2 linked regions of the Variovorax paradoxus genome follow. The protein of the gene in region 1 interacts with the protein of each later gene in a pairwise test. Links are inferred from orthologs where the notes say so. Each region holds a gene or a part of one and is shown on either strand. Other genes may lie near its edges.

What was found.
Region 2: the proteins of nth (region 1) and aceE interact in binary tests that used the Escherichia coli proteins (3 or more experiments, as listed by UniProt). The link is inferred for Variovorax paradoxus from one-to-one orthologs.

The regions. Positions count from the first base shown.
Region 1 is NZ_CP045644.1:5,574,722-5,583,448, forward strand. Bases 4,074-6,852 are described here. They hold nth (endonuclease III), read left to right. Parts: upstream 4,074-5,028; coding sequence 5,029-5,676; downstream 5,677-6,852. Other genes in these bases: GFK26_RS25740 (PLP-dependent aminotransferase family protein), read right to left, coding at 4,074-4,850; GFK26_RS25750 (Ivy family c-type lysozyme inhibitor), read left to right, coding at 5,697-6,554; GFK26_RS25755 (histidine phosphatase family protein), read right to left, coding at 6,565-6,852. Outside these bases: mfd (transcription-repair coupling factor), read left to right, coding at 1-1,196; phosphoserine phosphatase SerB, read left to right, coding at 1,193-1,903; GFK26_RS25725 (Ldh family oxidoreductase), read left to right, coding at 1,900-2,976; GFK26_RS25730 (DUF6172 family protein), read right to left, coding at 2,990-3,316; GFK26_RS25735 (hypothetical protein), read left to right, coding at 3,428-3,655; more of GFK26_RS25740, read right to left, coding at 3,663-4,073; more of GFK26_RS25755, read right to left, coding at 6,853-7,134; GFK26_RS25760 (adenosylcobinamide-GDP ribazoletransferase), read right to left, coding at 7,131-7,925; cobT (nicotinate-nucleotide--dimethylbenzimidazole phosphoribosyltransferase), read right to left, coding at 7,922-8,727. UniProt on the Escherichia coli protein: DNA repair enzyme that has both DNA N-glycosylase activity and AP-lyase activity. The DNA N-glycosylase activity releases various damaged pyrimidines from DNA by cleaving the N-glycosidic bond, leaving an AP (apurinic/apyrimidinic) site.
Region 2 is NZ_CP045644.1:4,795,452-4,804,723, forward strand. The notes cover bases 2,834-6,157. They hold aceE (pyruvate dehydrogenase (acetyl-transferring), homodimeric type), read left to right. Parts: upstream 2,834-3,227; coding sequence 3,228-5,957; downstream 5,958-6,157. Other genes in these bases: GFK26_RS22105 (PAS domain S-box protein), read right to left, coding at 2,834-3,044; aceF (dihydrolipoyllysine-residue acetyltransferase), read left to right, coding at 6,007-6,157. In the rest of the region: GFK26_RS22100 (response regulator transcription factor), read right to left, coding at 1-507; more of GFK26_RS22105, read right to left, coding at 504-2,833; more of aceF, read left to right, coding at 6,158-7,671; GFK26_RS22120 (MFS transporter), read left to right, coding at 7,668-8,261; lpdA (dihydrolipoyl dehydrogenase), read left to right, coding at 8,258-9,272. UniProt on the Escherichia coli protein: Component of the pyruvate dehydrogenase (PDH) complex, that catalyzes the overall conversion of pyruvate to acetyl-CoA and CO(2).

The sequences.
Region 1 (8,727 bases):
CGGCCACGCCGATTCCGCGCACGCTGGGCATGGCGCTCGAAGGCCTGCGCGACCTGAGCGTGATCGCCACCGCGCCGCAGCGCCGGCTGGCCATCAAGACCTTCGTGCGCAACGAGGGTACGGGCGTGATCCGCGAGGCCGTGTTGCGCGAGCTGAAGCGCGGCGGACAGGTCTACTTTCTGCACAACGAGGTCGAGACCATCCAGAACCGGCGCCAGAAGCTCGAAGAAATCCTGCCCGAGGCCCGCATCGCCGTGGCCCACGGCCAGATGCCCGAGCGCGAGCTGGAGCGCGTGATGCGCGACTTCGTGGCCCAGCGCTACAACATGCTGCTGTGCTCGACCATCATCGAGACCGGCATCGACGTGCCCACCGCCAACACCATCGTGATGAGCCGCGCCGACAAGTTCGGCCTCGCGCAGCTGCACCAACTGCGTGGCCGCGTCGGCCGTTCGCACCACCAGGCCTACGCCTACCTCATGGTGCCGGACACCGAGGGCCTGACCAAGCAGGCCTCGCAGCGGCTCGAAGCGATCCAGCAGATGGAAGAACTGGGCTCGGGCTTCTACCTCGCGATGCACGACCTCGAGATTCGCGGCACAGGCGAAGTGCTCGGCGAGAACCAGAGTGGCAACATGATGGAGATCGGCTTCCAGCTCTACAACGAGATGCTCAGCGAGGCCGTGCGCTCGCTCAAGGCCGGGCAGGAGCCCGACCTGCTGTCGCCGCTGTCGGTGACGACCGAGATCAACCTGCACGCGCCCGCCCTGCTGCCCGACGACTACTGCGGCGACGTGCACCTGCGGCTGTCGTTCTACAAGAAGCTCGCCACCGCGAAGACGCCCGACCAGATCGATACGCTGCTCGAAGAAATCGTCGACCGCTTCGGCAAGCTGCCACCGCAGGCCCAGACGCTGATCGACACGCACCGCCTGCGCGTGCTTGCGCGGCCCTACGGCGTGATCAAGGTCGATGCCGCGCCGGGCATCATCAACATCACCTTCAAGAAGGACGCGCCGGTCGACGGCATGGCCATCATCCAGCTGATCCAGAAGAACAAGCACATCAAGCTCGCCGGCAACGAGAAGCTGCGCATCGAGCGCGAGCTGAAAGAGCCGAAGGACCGCGCGCAGATGGTGCGCGACGTGCTTCGCAGCCTCGGTCAACCCCTCGTCAAGGAAATCGCCCCCGCATGAGCGCTACAGAATTTTCCCCCGGCCTCGTCCTCCAGCGCGTGAAGCCGCCGCTGAAGCTCGCCGACTTCAAGCTGATCGCGTTCGACATGGATTCGACGCTGATCAACATCGAATGCATCGACGAGATCGCCGATGCCGTCGGCAAGAAGGCCGAGGTGGCCGCGATCACCGAAGCCACGATGCGCGGCGAGATCAAGGACTTCAAGGAAAGCCTGCGCCGTCGCGTGGCGCTGCTGCAGGGCGTACCCGTGGCCGCGCTGCAGCAGGTGTACGACGAGCGACTGAAGCTCAACCCGGGCGCCACCGAACTGGTCGCGGCCTGCAAGGCGGCCGGCCTCAAGGTGCTGCTGGTGTCGGGCGGCTTCACCTTCTTCGCGAACCGCGTGAAGGACCGGCTGGGCATCGACTTTGCACGCTCCAACCTGCTCGACGAAGCCGACGGACAGCTCACCGGCCAGGTCGTGACGCAAAGCTGGGGCGACATCTGCGACGGCGCCGAAAAGCGCCGCACGCTGCTCGAAGTGGCGTCGCTCATGGGCATCTCGCCGCAGGAGACCATCGCCGTGGGCGACGGCGCCAACGACCTGCCGATGATGGGCGAGGCCGGGCTGTCGGTGGCCTATCACGCCAAGCCGAAGGTGCGCGAGCAGGCCATGGTGGCGATCAACGAAGGCGGGCTCGACCGCGTGCTGGAGATCCTGAAATGACATCTTCTGCAGCAGCTGCCGCCCCGCTCTACCGCGCCGACGCGCTGCGCGACTACGCCAGCGCCCTGCTGCAGAAAGCGGGCCTTGCGGCCTCGATGGCCGACAGCGTGGCAGGCACGCTGGTCGAAGGCGACCTGCTGGGCCACGACACGCACGGCCTCGCGCTGCTGGCCGGCTACGTGAAAGAAATCGAATCGGGCGGCATGACGCGCGACGGCGCGCCCGAGGTGCTGTCCGACCGCCCCGCCGCCGTGCTGTGGGACGGCAAGCGCCTGCCCGGCCCCTGGCTCATGGACCAGGGCATGGACCTGCTGGTGCCGCGCGCCCGCGAACTGGGTACGGCCTCGCTCGTGATCCGCCGCAGCCACCACATCGCCTGCCTCGCGGTCTACATGCTGCGCGCACTGCAGGAAGACATGCTGATGCTGCTGGCCTGCTCCGACCCCAACACCGCCAGCGTCGCGCCCTACGGCGGCACGCAGGCCGTGTTCACGCCGAATCCACTGGCGATGGGCTTTCCGCTGTCGCAGGGCGGCGTGATGGTCGACATCTCGGCCTCGATCACCACCAACGGCATGAGCAACCGCAAGCGCGCGGCCGGCGAGACCTTCGCCGAAGAGTGGCTCATCGACGCATCAGGCCAGCCGTCGAACAACCCGCAGGTGCTGTTCGACCAGCCGCCCGGCACGCTGCTGCCCGTGGGCGGCCTGAGCCACGGCCACAAGGGCTACGGCATGGCGTTGCTGGTCGAGACGCTCACGGCCGGCCTCGCAGGCCACGGCCGCGCCGACCCGCCCGAAGGCTGGGGCGCGACGGTGCACCTCACGCTGCACGACCTGAACGCCTTCGGTGGCAAGGAAGCCTTCCTGCGCCAGATGGACCACGTGGCGGCGAAGTGCCGCGACAACGCGCCCGTCGACCCGGCCAAGCCTGTGCGGCTGCCGGGTGAAGGCGGGTTGAAGCGTCGGGAAGCGCAATCGGCGAACGGGGTGCGGCTGCACCCGTCGATTGCGCGCTCGCTGCAGGAGGCGGAGCAGCGGCATGGCCTGCGGATGGCGCAGGCGCTGATCTGACATCTGACGGGGTTTATTCCTCGTCGTCGTTCTCGGCGTGCTCGGGCGCGCCCGCAGGCCTCGGCTGGCGCTTGCCTGGCTTGGCCAGGATCTCGACGTAGAACTGCGTGCCGCCCTCTTTCACCACACCGTCGATGAGGCCGGTGATGGCCGTGAGGTGGATGGTTTCGGCGGATTCCTGGGCGGTGCCGAACTTGCAGTCGAAGTCCCAGAAGTCGGCGCCTTCGGGCAGGTCGCGGCGGCGCTCGCGCTTGATGTACTTGCGAATCTCGTGCTTGACGGCTTCGAGGTGACGGTCGGGGTGCTTGCCCTCGACCTGAAGCTGGAAGGTTTTTCTCATGGTCGATGGTAACCCGGCCCCGCCCTGGGGCGGCCCGGCGGCGATGGCAGGCCCTTCACGGGTCCGGCCGCTGTGTACAGTCGGCGCATTCAACGGATTACAGGTGAAAGCATGGCACGCGCAAACGACTGGGCAAGCAAGGTGATGGCATTGGTGAACGGCGGCAACGCCCCGGCGGCGATCGCGCAGATCAAGGTCGCGCCCTCGGTCAAGGACCTGAAGGCGCTGCAGACCATCATGACGCTCTCCAAAATGAAAGGCCGCTATCCGAACGTGGATGCGGCCATTTCAGAGAACCTGGACCTGCTGGCGGCACCCCGCCTGCACCGGTCCCCCTGACGATTTACTACAGGGCCTGGCCGAGGCGCTTCACGCCTTCTTCGATCTTCGCGATGTCGGCCGTCGCAAAGCTCAGGCGCAGCGTCGCCACATCGGGCTTCTCGGCGAAGAACGGCGCGCCGGGCACGAAGGCCACCAGCTTTTCGATCGCACGCTTGGCCAGCTCGTTGGCATCGGCCAGCTTGCCGTTGGCGCCCGTGAGGCGCGCCCAGAAGAACAAACCGCCGTTGGGCTGCGTGAAGCTCACCGCATCGCCCAGCTCGCGCGTCAGCGCCGCGCCCATCGCTTGCGCACGCTGGCCGTAGACCTCGCGCACATGCGCCAGCGTGCCGGGCATGCGGCCGCTCTTGAGGTACTGCGCGGCCGTGGCCTGCGCGAAGGTGCTGGTGTGGGCGTCGCTGAACTGCTTGCACATCGTCGCCTTGGCCAGCAGCTCGGGGGGCGCGATCATCCAGCCGATGCGCAGGCCCGGGCTCAGCACCTTGCTCAGGCTGCCGCAATGCGCCAGCAGCTCGCGGCTGCCGGGCACGTCCTTGCTCAGCGACATGATCGACGGCGGCGGCGCTTCACCGAAGTACAGGTCGCCGTAGGGGTCGTCCTCGACGATCAGCGTCTGGTACTTCACGGCCAGCTCGAGCACCTTCTTGCGACGCTCCAGCGTCAGCATCGCGCCACTGGGGTTGCCGAAGGTGGGGATCAGGTAGACGAACTTGGGCTTGTGCTCGGCGATGAGCTTCTCGAGCTCGTCGGTCTTCACGCCGTTGGCGTCGATGGGCGCGCTGATGAGCTGCGCGCCGTACAGGCGGAAGCACTGGATTGTCGCCAGGAAGGTCGGGCCTTCGACGATCACCTTGTCGCCGGGCGAGATCATGGTCTTGCCCAGCAGGTCGAGCGCCTGCTGGCTGCCGGTGGTGACGATCAGGCCGCTGGGGTCGACGTCGACGCCCTTGGTCTTCATGAAATCGGAGAGCTGGTTGCGCAGCGGCTCGTAGCCTTCGGTGGCACCGTACTGCAGGGCCCCGCCGGCCTCTTCGGTGAGCGCTTTCTGGCTCGCCTCCTTCAGGCCCTCGACGTCGAACATGGCGCTGTCGGGAAAGCCGCCCGCAAAACTGATGATGCCGGGCTTGCCCAGCAGCTTGAAGAGTTCGCGGATGGCAGAGGTTTCGACGTTGTCGAGGCGGGAGGCGAATTGCATGATGGTCGGTCTCACTTTCTGGGCGTCATTGTCGCGAAAGCCCGGGCAGGAAAGCTGCGTAGGGCCATGGCTTTTCGACGATATATTGCATCCATCGCCGCAAACGCCGGTGCTCGCCCTGCCTTCCGCGGCATGCGCCCCGCGAGCCCCTCGCAATGAACAGCGGCCCTCACGATCCATGAAAAAATCCGACATCCCCCTCTTCTTCGCGACCCTGCAGGCCGCCAACCCCGAGCCGCGCACGGAGCTCGAATACACCACGCCCTTCGAGCTGCTGGCCGCGGTGCTGCTGTCGGCGCAGGCCACCGACGTGGGGGTGAACAAGGCGACGCGCCGGCTCTATCCGGTGGCGAACACGCCGCAGGCGATCCTCGACCTGGGCGTGGAAGGGCTGGAGTCGTACATCAAGACGATCGGGCTGTACCGCAGCAAGGCCAGGCACCTGATCGAGGCCTGCCGCATGCTGGTCGAGCTGCATGGCGGCGAGGTGCCGCGCACGCGCGCCGAGCTCGAGGCGCTGCCGGGCGTCGGGCGCAAGACGGCGAACGTGGTGCTCAACGTGGCTTTCGGCGAAGAGACCATCGCGGTCGACACGCACATCTTCCGCATCGGCAACCGCACCGGGCTTGCGCCCGGCAAGACGCCGCTGGACGTGGAACTCAAGCTCGAAAAGCGCATCCCACCCGAGTACCGCCTGCACGCGCACCACTGGCTGATCCTGCACGGGCGCTATGTCTGCGTGGCGCGCAAGCCGCGCTGCTGGGAGTGCGCGGTCGCGACCTTCTGTAGCTTCAAGCCCAAGACGCCGGCCCCCAAGACCGCCTGAGCGGCACACACACATCGCACATGACGACCACAACGATTTTCAAGACGACACCGCCCGCGGCCCTCCTCCTGCTCGCGGCACTGTGTAGCGCGGGCTCCGCCTGGTCGCGCGACGGCGTGCTGCCGCCGGAGACGATGGCGCTCTACGGCGGGCGCTGGTCCGCCAACTGCGCCGACGCAGCGGCGCCGACGCTGCAGGTGCGCGAAGACATGCTGATCGCCGAGCGCGGCAAGCGCCGCGTCGTGGGCCGCGAACCGGACACGGCGCACAGTTTCTTCGGCAACCAGGCGCCGCCGCCGAACTTCGACGTCGCACTGATGAGCCGCGTGGACAAGGGCGATCACGCAATGCTGAATTTCCTGGTCTTTCGCGATGCGCGCGGCCAGTCGATCACGCTGAAGGCCGACAAGCCGGTGATGGGCCAGTTGGGGCCGGAGCTGATGAAGCAGCGGTACTGGCGCTGCGACGGCGCGGCGCGCGCCGCAACGCCGCCCGCCGAACCCGCGACTGCCACCCCCAAGCCGCCGGCACCCGCCACGGGCAGCCCGGCCGCCCTCGCCCGCGGCCCGGCGATGGACAAGGCCTGGCGCGCCGCGCTGGGCACGCGTGAGACCGAACCGTGGCTCGTGCGCCGCGAAGGTCCGGCGCCCGAGCCGCAATGGGTGACGGTGGACGGCACGCGCTATCTGCTGCATGCCTTCTGCAAGCCGCACGATTGCCACGACCACAACGCGATCGCGCTCTACGACCAGGGCTCGGGTCGGCTCTACGGCCTGGTGCAGCGCAACGGGCAGAACCAGCTCGTGGGCGGGCCCTCGCCGCAGTTCGCAGGGCAGCTCGACCGGCTCTGGCGCGAGCAGTGGCGCGCCAAGAACTGACGAGATCCCCTCAGGTCGGTGCGGCGACCACGCGCCAGTCGCCGAAAGCCGCCGCGTCGTTGGGCCATTGATCGGCCCGTTCGGGGCATGACACGCCCTGCGACAGCAACTGCACCGCCCGCAGCACGCCTGCATGCGTGACCCACAGTGCATCGGCGCCGGTCGCCAGCCAGTCGGCATGCGCGGCGGCCACGCGCTGCATGAAGCCGCGCACGCTCTCACCGTCGCCGCCGGCCGGGGCGTCGGCGAAACGGGTCGTCCAGGCCTCGAACTCTTCACGGGCCACGGCCGACCACAGGCGCCCTTCCCAGGCGCCGAAATTCATCTCGGCCAGGCGTACATCGCGTCGCACCGAGAGATCGGGCCGCAGCGCGACGATGGCATCCGCCAGCATGGCGCAACGCCGCAGCGGCGAACTCCACAGCACGATGCCGGCCGGCAGCACCGACGCGATGCGCTCTGCCGCGGCCTGTGTGCCGTCGACGTGCGCGTCAATGTCAGTCGCGCCGTAGCACAGACCCTGCGGCGCGATCACCGGCGCGTGGCGCTGCAGCCAGAGCTGGGCCGTCGCAGTGCTCATGCCTTCCACGCCAACGCGAGGTAGATCGCCAGCTCGCACACCTGCTGCGTGGCGCCGAGCCCATCGCCCGTGAAGCCCTGCAGGCGACGCACGAAGAGCCGCGCCATCCAGCCGGCCGCGAGCGCCAGCGCCACGAGCGCCGCGCCCACGTGCACCGCGTCGTGCGCGCACAGCAGCAACGCCACGACGGGCACGGCCCAGAGCACGGCGACGAGCAGCGCACCGCCGCTGATCGCGTCGGCCAGCGGCTTGGCCTTGCTGCCGCTGCTGTCACCCACATAGGGCAGCCAGCGGATCAGGAACAGCGGCGCCAGCCGCGACAGCACATGCGCGCCAACGATGGACACCGCCACCACGTCCAGCCCGCGTGCGGCCAGCGCGGCCAGCAGGCCGAACTTCAGGCCCAGCGCCAGCACCAGCGCGACCGCGCCGAAGGCGCCGATGCGCGAGTCCTTCATGATCTCCAGCGCCCGCTCGCGGCTGGCCGAACCGCCGAGGCCGTCGGCCACGTCGGCCAGGCCGTCTTCGTGGAAGGCGCCCGTGAGCATCACGGTGGCGACGGTGCTCAGCACGGCCGCCGCAAAAGCCCCGCCGACGCCCGGCAGGCCCGCACCCACCGCCACGAACACCGCTGCGGCCACCCCGCCCGCAATCCAGCCGATGGCCGGCAGGTGCGCCGCGGCGGCGCGCAGCATCTGCGGGCTGAAGCCGACCCAGGCAGCGAGTTGTCCCGTCACCGGCACGCGCGTGAAGAACTGGACGGCCAGCAGGAAATGGCGCACGCCGTTCATTGCTGGCGCGACACGCCCGCCGATTCGAAGCTCGCCATCTCGCGCAGGATGCGGCAGGCCGACTCGAGCAACGGCCACGCCAGCGCGCCGCCCGAGCCTTCGCCCAGGCGCAGGTCGAGGTTCAGCAAGGGCTCGAGCCCGAGCTGCTTCAGCAGCAGCGCATGTCCCGGCTCGGCCGAGCTGTGCGCCGCCACGCAGCGCTGCGTCACCTGCGGCCGGATCGCCTGCGCGACCAGCACGGCGGCGCTGGCGATGAAGCCGTCGACCACGATCACGCGCCGCTCTTGCGCCGCCTGCAGCACCGCGCCGACCAGTGTCGCCACCTCGAAACCGCCGAACGCGGCCAGCGCCTCGAGCGGCGCGGTCGCGCCCGCGTGCAGGGCGAGCACCTCGCGCAGCACCTCGCGCTTGCGTGCGAGGCCATCAGCGTCGAGCCCCGTGCCGGCGCCGGTGCACAGGCCGATCTCCAGCCCGGCCAGGCGCGACAACAGCAGCGCCGCGGACGAGCTGTTGCCGATGCCCATTTCGCCGAGCAGGAGCGCATTGCCCGGCAACGCGCGCACGACCTCGCGGCCGTTGGCGATGGCCTGGGCGCATTGCTCGGGCGCCATGGCGGGGCCGGCCGAGGCGTCGGCCGTGCCGGCGCCGATGCGCCGCGACACCAGGCCGGGGCGCGGCTGGAAGTCGCGCCGCACGCCGCAATCGACCACGGTGAGCGCCAGGCCATGCTGGCGCGCCAGCACGCTCACGGCCGCACCGCCCGCCAGGAAGTTCTCGACCATCTGCCAGGTCACGTCGCTCG
Region 2 (9,272 bases), 780 kb from region 1 along the record:
GTCGTCGGCGATCTGCTTGTTCAGACGGCCGGCAACGATGCGCTCGAGCACCTGTGCCTCGCGGCCCGTGAGCTTGGACAGCAGCGCGTCGCGGCTGGCCGACTGCTGGTGCTGCGTGAAGGCGCCGCGTGCGTGCTCGAGCATGCGCTCGACCAACGACACGAGTTCTTCGTCGTTGAAGGGCTTCTGGATGAAATCCATGGCGCCCTTCTTCATGCTGTCGACCGCCATCGGCACGTCGCCGTGGCCGGTGATGACCACGATCGGCAACGGAGAACGCCGTTCGATCAGTCGATCCTGCAATTCGAGGCCGGTCATGCCGGCCATGCGGATATCGACGATCAGACAGGCGACTTCGCGCGGGTCGTATCGGGAGAGAAAGGATTCGGCGGACTCGAAACAGCGGACTCTGTAGTCCTTGCCTTCGAGCAGCCATTGCAGTGAATCGCGGACGGCTTCGTCGTCATCGACGACATAGACCGTGCCCTTCTTCGGAATCAAACTCATGCAGGTACCTTTGCCTCGTCGCTTGCTACGGAACTGATAGCGTCCAACACCGGAATCCAGAAGGAAAAACGGCATCCGATCACATCCGGGCCATTGTAGATGTTCTCTGCCTGCATCCGGCCGCGGTGCGACTCGACGATGGTGCGGCACAAATTGAGCCCGATGCCCATGCCTTCGGGCTTGGTGGAGAAGAAGGCCTCGTAGAGCCGGTCCATCACTTCTGGCGAGAGGCCCTTGCCCGTGTCCTGCACCGAGAACTCGATGGCATTCTGCCCCTCGATCACCTTGGGCAGCACGCGCAGCTCGACGCTGCGGCGCGCCAGCGGGCGGTCGGCGATGTCGATGGATTCGGCCGCGTTCTTCAGCAGGTTGACCATCACCTGTTCGATGAGGATCGGGTCGACGCGCACCACCGGCAGCCGCGCGGCCACGTAGTGGTTCAGGCGCACGTTGCGCCGGCGCAGCTCGATGCCCGCGAGTTCGACCGCCTCGCTCACCATGGTGGCGACGTCGGCCGGCGTGCGGTTGGGTTCGCTGCGCTTCACGAAGGAGCGGATGCGCTGGATGATCTGGCCCGCGCGCTGCGCCTGCTTCGAGGTTTTCTCGAGTGCGGCAAGCAGGGCGTCGTTGTCGATCGTCTGCCCCTTGATGCGCGACATCATCCCGTTGCAGTAGTTGGCGATGGCGGTGAGCGGCTGGTTGAGCTCGTGTGCCACGCTCGAAGCCATCTCACCCATGGTGATCAGGCGGCTCGCGGCCTGGGCCTTGTCGGCCTGCGCGGCGGCTTGCTCTTCGGCGTCGCGGCGCGGCGTGATGTCGGTGGCGATCACCAGTTGCGCCAAACGCCCGTCGACCCAGGTCAGGTAGCGCGAGCGCACCTCGAGCCACTTGCCCAGGTGCGGCACGAAGATTTCGTTGTTCGCGGTCTGGGCGGCGGTGAGTGTGTCGATCGGCAGGCCGGCGTAGGGGTCGACGTCGTCCAGGCCCTCGTCGTGCGCATTCGACGGCGGCACGCCAGCCTGCGCCACCATGCCCAGGTGGCCCACGGTGTCGGAGCCGAACCACAGGCGGTACAGCTTGTTGGCGAACAGCAGTTCTTCGCTGCCGATGGGCGCCACCGACACGGCGGCGTCGAGCGCTTCGAGCACGGTGGTGAAGCGTTCGTACGAGGCGGACAGCTGCTCGCGGATGCGCGTCGGCTCGGTGATGTCGGTCATCGACGTCATCCAGCCGGTCTGGTGGCCGCGCGCATCGATCAGCGGCGACACATACAGGCGCGCATTGAAGACGCTGCCGTTCTTGCGCTTCACGCGCACCTGGAAGCCGCCGGGCAGGGCGCGGCCGTGCAGTTCTTCTTCGAGGCGCTCGTTCATCACCTCGCGGTCGGATTCGAGCCAGTATGGGAAGGGCGGCGTCTGGCCGACCAGCTCGTCTTCGCTCCAGCCCGTCATGGCGCAGAACGCGGCGTTCACGTAGGTGATGCGGCCTTGCAGATCGAGCACGCGCATGCCGGTCAGCATGGAGTTTTCCATCGCGCGGCGGAAGTTGGTTTCGGCCACCAGCCGCTGCTGCGCCTGCAGTCGGCGCCGCGTGTGGCGCCAGGTGCCGATCAGCATCCAGCTGGTCATCACGCTGAGGGCGCACACGAGCCAGAAGAGGCCGTTGCCCACCACGCCCTGCGAGGTGCGGTAGGCCTGCGCACGCAGCATCAGCGCATTGCCCACGGGCGACACCGGCACTTCGTATTCGTTGGTGGCTTCGGTCCAGGGCAGCAGGCGGGTGCCGCTGTTCTTCAGCGGCGTGGTGTTGCCGGCGATCACGTTGCCCTTGGCGTCGAGCAGCGAGACGGCGTAGCGCGCCTGCACCTCGGAAGGCATGCCGTAGCGCAGCAGGCCGTCGATGGAGAACTCGCCGAGCACGACGCCCGCGAACAGGCCCTGGTCGAACAGCGGAATGTGCAGCTGCAGCATCGCGGCGGGCTCGCCGCCGGCCACGGGTTGGGAGTACACCGGCTGGCGCAGCTCGCGCGCCAGCGCGTAGTTGCTCTCGATGTCGCCGGGGCGCAGCACGTCGCCGATCAGGTGCTGTTGCGCGGGATGCACGCTGGGCGCCGCGTAGCCGGCCTTGAAGCGGCGGCGGTCGTCGATCCAGCTGATGGTTTGCAGTTCGGGGAACTGGCTCACCAGCGATTCGGCACGGCTCGTGAATTCGACCGGGTCGATCTCGCGGTTCGAGGCATCGCGCGCGATGCGCATCAGCTGCTCCTGCCGCTCCAGCAAACGCAGGCGCATGCGTTGCTGCGCGTACTCGACGTCGCGCCGCACCGACTCCTGTTCGCGCTCGACTTCTTCAGTACGCAGGTACCAGAACGCGGACACGATGGCCGCGAGAAACAACAGCACGGCCGCCATCGGCGCGAGCATTGCGACGGCGTCCTGCAGCACGGGCGTCTGCTTGCGCCACCACGTGCGCCACCAGGAGAGCGGCGAGGCTTTGACGGCACTGCGGGCGACCGCGAGCGGGGAGGAAAGGGGCATGGGCGGAGTTTAGGGGATGGCCCTCCCGGCGAAGAGGCCCTGCCAGAGACGTGCTTCATTGATATTTCATAATAAGAAATCAACAAGCACTATTTGAAATAGGGAAACTTCTATGCGAAACTCCGGCGCGCTCGGTGCCCAGCGCACTAAATTACAGCCACAGCCCTAAAAGGAGAGACAAGCATGTCGGCAAATCCCGAGAACCTGTTCGGCTCGGCCGCAAACGATGCGGACGCCCAGGAAACGCGTGAATGGATGGATGCGCTGTCTTCCGTCATCCAGAGCGAGGGGCCCGAGCGGGCGCACTTCCTGCTCGAACAACTGCTCGAACATGCGCGCCAGAACAGCGTCGACATGCCGTTCTCGGCCAACACCGGCTACGTGAACACCATCGAGCCCGGCGTGGAGGCTCGCAGCCCCGGCAACCTCGAGATCGAACAACGCCTGCGCGCCTACATGCGCTGGAACGCCATGGCGATGGTGGTCAAGGCCAACCGCATCCACCCGCCCGAAGGCGGTGACCTCGGCGGTCACATCGGCTCCTTTGCTTCGCTGGCCAGCATGTTCGGCGCCGGCTTCAACCACTTCTGGCGCGCCGAGAGCGAAAACCACGGTGGCGACCTGCTGTACATCCAGGGCCACGTGTCGCCCGGCATCTACGCCCGCGCCTACCTGGAAGGCCGCCTCTCCGAAGACCAACTGCTCAACTTCCGCCAGGAAGTCGACGGCAAGGGCCTGTCGAGCTACCCGCATCCCAAGCTGATGCCCGAGTTCTGGCAGTTCCCCACGGTGTCGATGGGCCTGGGCCCGCTGATGGCGATCTACCAGGCGCGCTTCCTGAAGTACCTGCACGCCCGCGGCATCGCCAACACCGAGAACCGCAAGGTATGGGTGTTCTGCGGCGACGGCGAAATGGACGAAGTCGAATCGCTCGGCGCCATCGGCCTGGCCGCGCGCGAGAACCTCGACAACCTGATCTTCGTCATCAACTGCAACCTGCAGCGCCTGGACGGCCCGGTGCGCGGCAACGGCAAGATCATCCAGGAACTCGAAGGCGAGTTCCGCGGCGCCAACTGGAACGTCATCAAGCTGATCTGGGGCAAGGGCTGGGACGCTCTGCTCGAGAAGGACCATGACGGCGCGCTGCGCAAGATCATGATGGAGTGCAACGACGGCGACTACCAGTCGTTCAAGGCCAACGACGGCGCCTACGTGCGCAAGCACTTCTTCGGCCGCGACCCGCGCACGCTGAAGATGGTCGAGCACCTGACCGACGACGAGGTCTGGAACCTGCAGCGCGGCGGCCACGACTCGCAGAAGGTGTACGCCGCCTTCCACGCGGCCCAGAACCACAAGCGCCAGCCCACCGTGCTGCTCGTCAAGACCGTCAAGGGTTTCGGCATGGGCAAGATCGGTGAAGGCAAGAACACGGTCCACCAGACCAAGAAGCTCGGCGACGAGGACATCAAGGCCTTCCGCGACCGCTTCAACATTCCGATTCCCGACAGCCAGATCGCCGAGCTGCCGTTCTACAAGCCGGCCGACGACACGCCCGAAATGCGCTACCTGCACGAGCGCCGCAAGGCCCTCGGCGGCTACCTGCCGCACCGTCGCACCAAGGCCGACGAGAGCTTCACGGTGCCCTCGCTCGACGTCTTCAAGTCGGTGATGGAGCCCACGGCCGAAGGCCGCGAGATATCGACCACGCAAGCCTACGTGCGCTTTCTCACGCAGCTGCTGCGCGACAAGGCCCTGGGCCCGCGCGTCGTGCCCATCCTGGTGGACGAAGCCCGCACCTTCGGCATGGAAGGCCTGTTCCGCCAGATCGGCATCTACAACCCGCACGGTCAGCAGTACACCCCGGTCGATAAAGACCAGGTCATGTACTACAAGGAAGACAAGGCCGGCCAGATCCTGCAAGAGGGCATCAACGAAGCCGGCGGCATGTCCAGCTGGATCGCGGCGGCCACGTCGTACAGCACCAACAACCGCATCATGGTGCCGTTCTACGTGTACTACTCGATGTTTGGCTTCCAGCGCATCGGCGACCTGGCCTGGGCGGCCGGCGACATGCAGGCCCGCGGCTTCCTGCTGGGCGGCACCTCGGGACGCACCACGCTGAACGGCGAAGGCCTGCAGCACGAAGACGGTCACAGCCACATCCTGGCCAACACCATCCCGAACTGCGTGAGCTACGACCCGACCTTCGCGCACGAAGTCGGCGTGATCCTGCACCACGGCTTGAAGCGCATGGTCGAGAAGCAGGACAACGTCTACTACTACCTGACGCTGCTCAACGAAAACTACGCGATGCCCGGCCTCCAGCCCGGCACCGAAGAGCAGATCATCAAGGGCATGTACCTGTCCAAGCAGGGGCCGGTGGTCAAGGCCGCCAAGGGCGCGAAAGAAGCGCCGACCGTGCAACTGCTGGGCAGCGGCACCATCCTGCGCGAGAGCTTTGCCGCGCAAGAGCTGCTCGAGAAAGAGTGGGGCGTGTCGGCTTCGGTGTGGAGCTGCCCGAGCTTCAACGAGCTGACCCGCGACGGCCAGGACGCCGACCGCTGGAACCTGCTGCACCCCGACCAGACGCCGCGCGTGCCCTTCGTGGCCGAGCAGCTCGGTGCCACGACCGGCCCGGTGGTCGCGTCGACCGACTACATGAAGGCCTACGCCGAGCAGATCCGTCCGTTCGTGCCGAAGGGCCGCACCTACAAGGTGTTGGGCACCGACGGTTTCGGTCGCAGCGACTTCCGCGCCAAGCTGCGCGAGCACTTTGAAATCAATCGTCACTACATCGTGGTGGCTGCGCTCAAGGCGCTGAGCGAAGATGGCACCGTGCCGGTGGCCAAGGTGGTGGAAGCGATCAAGAAGTACGGCATCAATGTCGACAAGGTCAACCCGCTCTACGCTTGAACATCAACAACCAACGAACGAACGGCGCCTGACGGCGGGAGACAACGATATGGCAGCAGTGGAAGTGAAAGTGCCCGACATCGGCGACTTCGATGAAGTCGCGGTGATCGAGGTGCTCGTGAAGGTGGGCGACACGGTCAAGGCCGAGCAGTCGCTCATCACGGTCGAATCGGACAAGGCGTCGATGGAAATCCCGTCGTCCACGGCCGGTGTGGTCAAGGAAATCAAGATCGCCGTGGGCGACAAGGTCAAGCAAGGCTCGGTGGTGCTGGTGGTCGAAGCCGAGGGCGCGGCTGCCGCCGCCCCGGCACCGGCCGCTGCGCCTGCTGCAGCTGCACCCGCTCCGGCGGCTGCAGCGCCTGCCCCCGCAGCAGCCGCACCGGCTGCTGCATCGGGCCCGGTGGAGATCAAGGTGCCGGACATCGGCGACTTCAAGGACGTCGCGGTCATCGAACTGCTCGTGAAGGTGGGTGACACCATCGCCGCCGAGCAGTCGCTGATCACGGTCGAGTCGGACAAGGCCTCGATGGAAATCCCGTCGTCGGGCGCCGGCGTGCTGAAGGAACTCAAGGTCAAGGTGGGCGACACCGTCAACATCGGCGACCTGATCGCGGTGCTCGAAGGCGCCGCAGGTGCTGCCCCCGCGCCCGCATCGGCGCCCGCGCCGGCACAGGCCGCGGCCGCCGCGCCCGCCGCTGCAACCGCCAGCGCACCAGCGCCGGCGGCCGCCGCACCGGCAACGGCTGCGCCGGCCCACCAGCCCACGTCGGCCCCCACCGGCAGCCTGCCGCACGCTTCGCCCTCGGTGCGCAAGTTCGCGCGCGAACTCGGCGTGCCGCTCGAGGAGGTCAAGGGTTCCGGCCTCAAGGGCCGCATCACGCAGGACGACGTCCAGAACTTCACCAAGGCCGTGATGAGCGGCGCGGCCAGCACCAAGGCCTCGGCGGCCAAGGCGCCGGCAGGTGGTGGCGACGGCGCGGCACTGGGCCTCATTCCGTGGCCCAAGGTCGACTTCACGAAGTTTGGCGCCGTGGAGCGCAAGGACCTGTCGCGCATCAAGAAGCTCAGCGGCGCGAACCTGCACCGCAACTGGGTGATGATCCCGCACGTCACCAACAACGACGAAGCCGACATCACCGAGCTCGAAGCCTTCCGCGTCTCCACCAACAAGGAGAACGAGAAGTCGGGCATCAAGGTCACGATGCTGGCCTTCGTGATCAAGGCGGTGGTGGCAGCGCTGAAGAAATTCCCCGACTTCAACGCCAGCCTCGACGGCGACCAGCTCGTCTACAAGCAGTACTACAACATCGGCTTCGCGGCCGACACGCCCAACGGGCTCGTGGTGCCGGTGCTGAAAGATGCCGACAAGAAGGGCATCCTGCAGATCAGCGCCGAGATGGGCGAACTCGCCAAGAAGGCGCGCGACGGCAAGCTCGGCTCGGCCGACATGCAGGGCGGTTGCATGTCGATCAGCTCGCTCGGCGGCATCGGTGGCACGCACTTCACGCCCATCATCAACGCCCCCGAAGTGGCCATCCTCGGCCTCTCCAAGGGCCAGATGAAGCCGGTGTGGGACGGCAAGCAGTTCGTGCCGCGTCTCACGCTGCCGCTGTCGCTGTCGTACGACCACCGCGTGATCGACGGCGCCCTGGCTGCGCGTTTCAACGCCTACCTGGGGCAAGTGCTCGCAGACTACCGCCGCATCCTGCTATGACCACGGTTGTGGCCGTCCGCAAAGGCGGCCAGGTCACGATGGCGGCGGATTCGCTGGTGACCTTCGGCGACACGCGCATGTCGCACAACGCCGAAGCGAACCAGAAGATCTTCACCGTCGAGGATGCCGCCGGCCAGAGCCTGTTTGCAGTGGCCGGCGCCGCGGCGCACTTCCTGGCGCTGCAGCACGCGCTGGCTGCGCAGGATCGCGAGAAGCTGTTGTTCGGCAGCAAGCACGAGATCTTCCGCACCTTCACGATGCTGCATCCGGTGCTCAAGGACTCGTTCTTCATGCAGACCAAGGAAGACGAGCACGAGCCCTACGAGTCGAGCCAGTTCACGATGCTGCTGGCCAACCCGAGCGGCATCTACGGCATCTACAGCTACCGCGAGGTGTTCGAGTTCAAGCAGTACTGGGCCATCGGCTCGGGACGCAGCTTTGCGCTCGGCGCCATGCACGCGGCCTATGACAACAAGTCGCGCACCGCGCGCGACGTGGCGGAGGCGGGCATCGCCGCCGCCTGCGAATTCGATCGCAATTCGGCCCTGCCGGCCGACGTTCTCACACTCAAACTGAAAGTGTCCAAATGAGCGAACAACACATCAAGGTGCCGGACATCGGCGACTTCGACGAAGTCGCGGTGATCGAGGTGCTGGTCAACGTCGGCGACACGGTCAAGGCCGAGCAGTCGCTCATCACGGTCGAGTCGGACAAGGCCTCGATGGAAATTCCGTCCTCGGCAGCCGGCGTGGTGAAGTCGCTGGCCGTGAAGGTCGGCGACAAGGTCAAGCAAGGTTCGGTGGTGCTGACGCTCGAAGTCGACGGGGCTGCTGCGCCTGCGCCGGCTGCTGCAGCGCCCGCACCTGCGGTGGCAGCTGCCCCCGCGCCCAAGGCGGCTGCACCGGCTCCGGCCGCGGCGGCGCCCGTGGCGACATCCAGCTACGGCGGCAAGGTCGATGTCGAGTGCGACGTGGTCGTGCTCGGTGCCGGCCCCGGCGGCTACTCGGCCGCCTTCCGCGCGGCCGACCTCGGCCTGAAGGTCGTGCTGATCGAACGCTACGCCACGCTCGGCGGCGTGTGCCTGAACGTCGGCTGCATTCCGTCGAAGGCGCTGCTGCACGTCGCTTCCGTCATGGACGAGGTCAAGCATTTCGCCGACCTGGGCGTGAGCTTCGCCGCGCCCACGGTCGACCGCGCCAAGCTGCTCGGCCACAAGAACAAGGTGGTGGGCAAGCTCACCGGCGGCCTCACGGCCATGGCGAAGATGCGCAAGGTGACGGTGCTTCGCGGCGTCGGCAACTTCATCGACCCGTACCACCTGGAAGTCGAAGAAACCTCGGGCACGAGCTGGGACACCACCGGCAAGAAGCAGACCGTCAAGTTCCGCAACGCGATCATCGCGGCCGGTTCGCAGTCGGTGAGCCTGCCCTTCATGCCGAAGGACCCGCGTGTGGTCGACTCGACCGGCGCGCTCGAGATGGGGACTGATCCCAAGCGCATGCTGGTGCTGGGCGGCGGCATCATCGGCCTCGAAATGGGCACCGTGTATTCCACGCTGGGTGCGCGCCTCGATGTGGTCGAAATGCTCGACGGCCTGATGC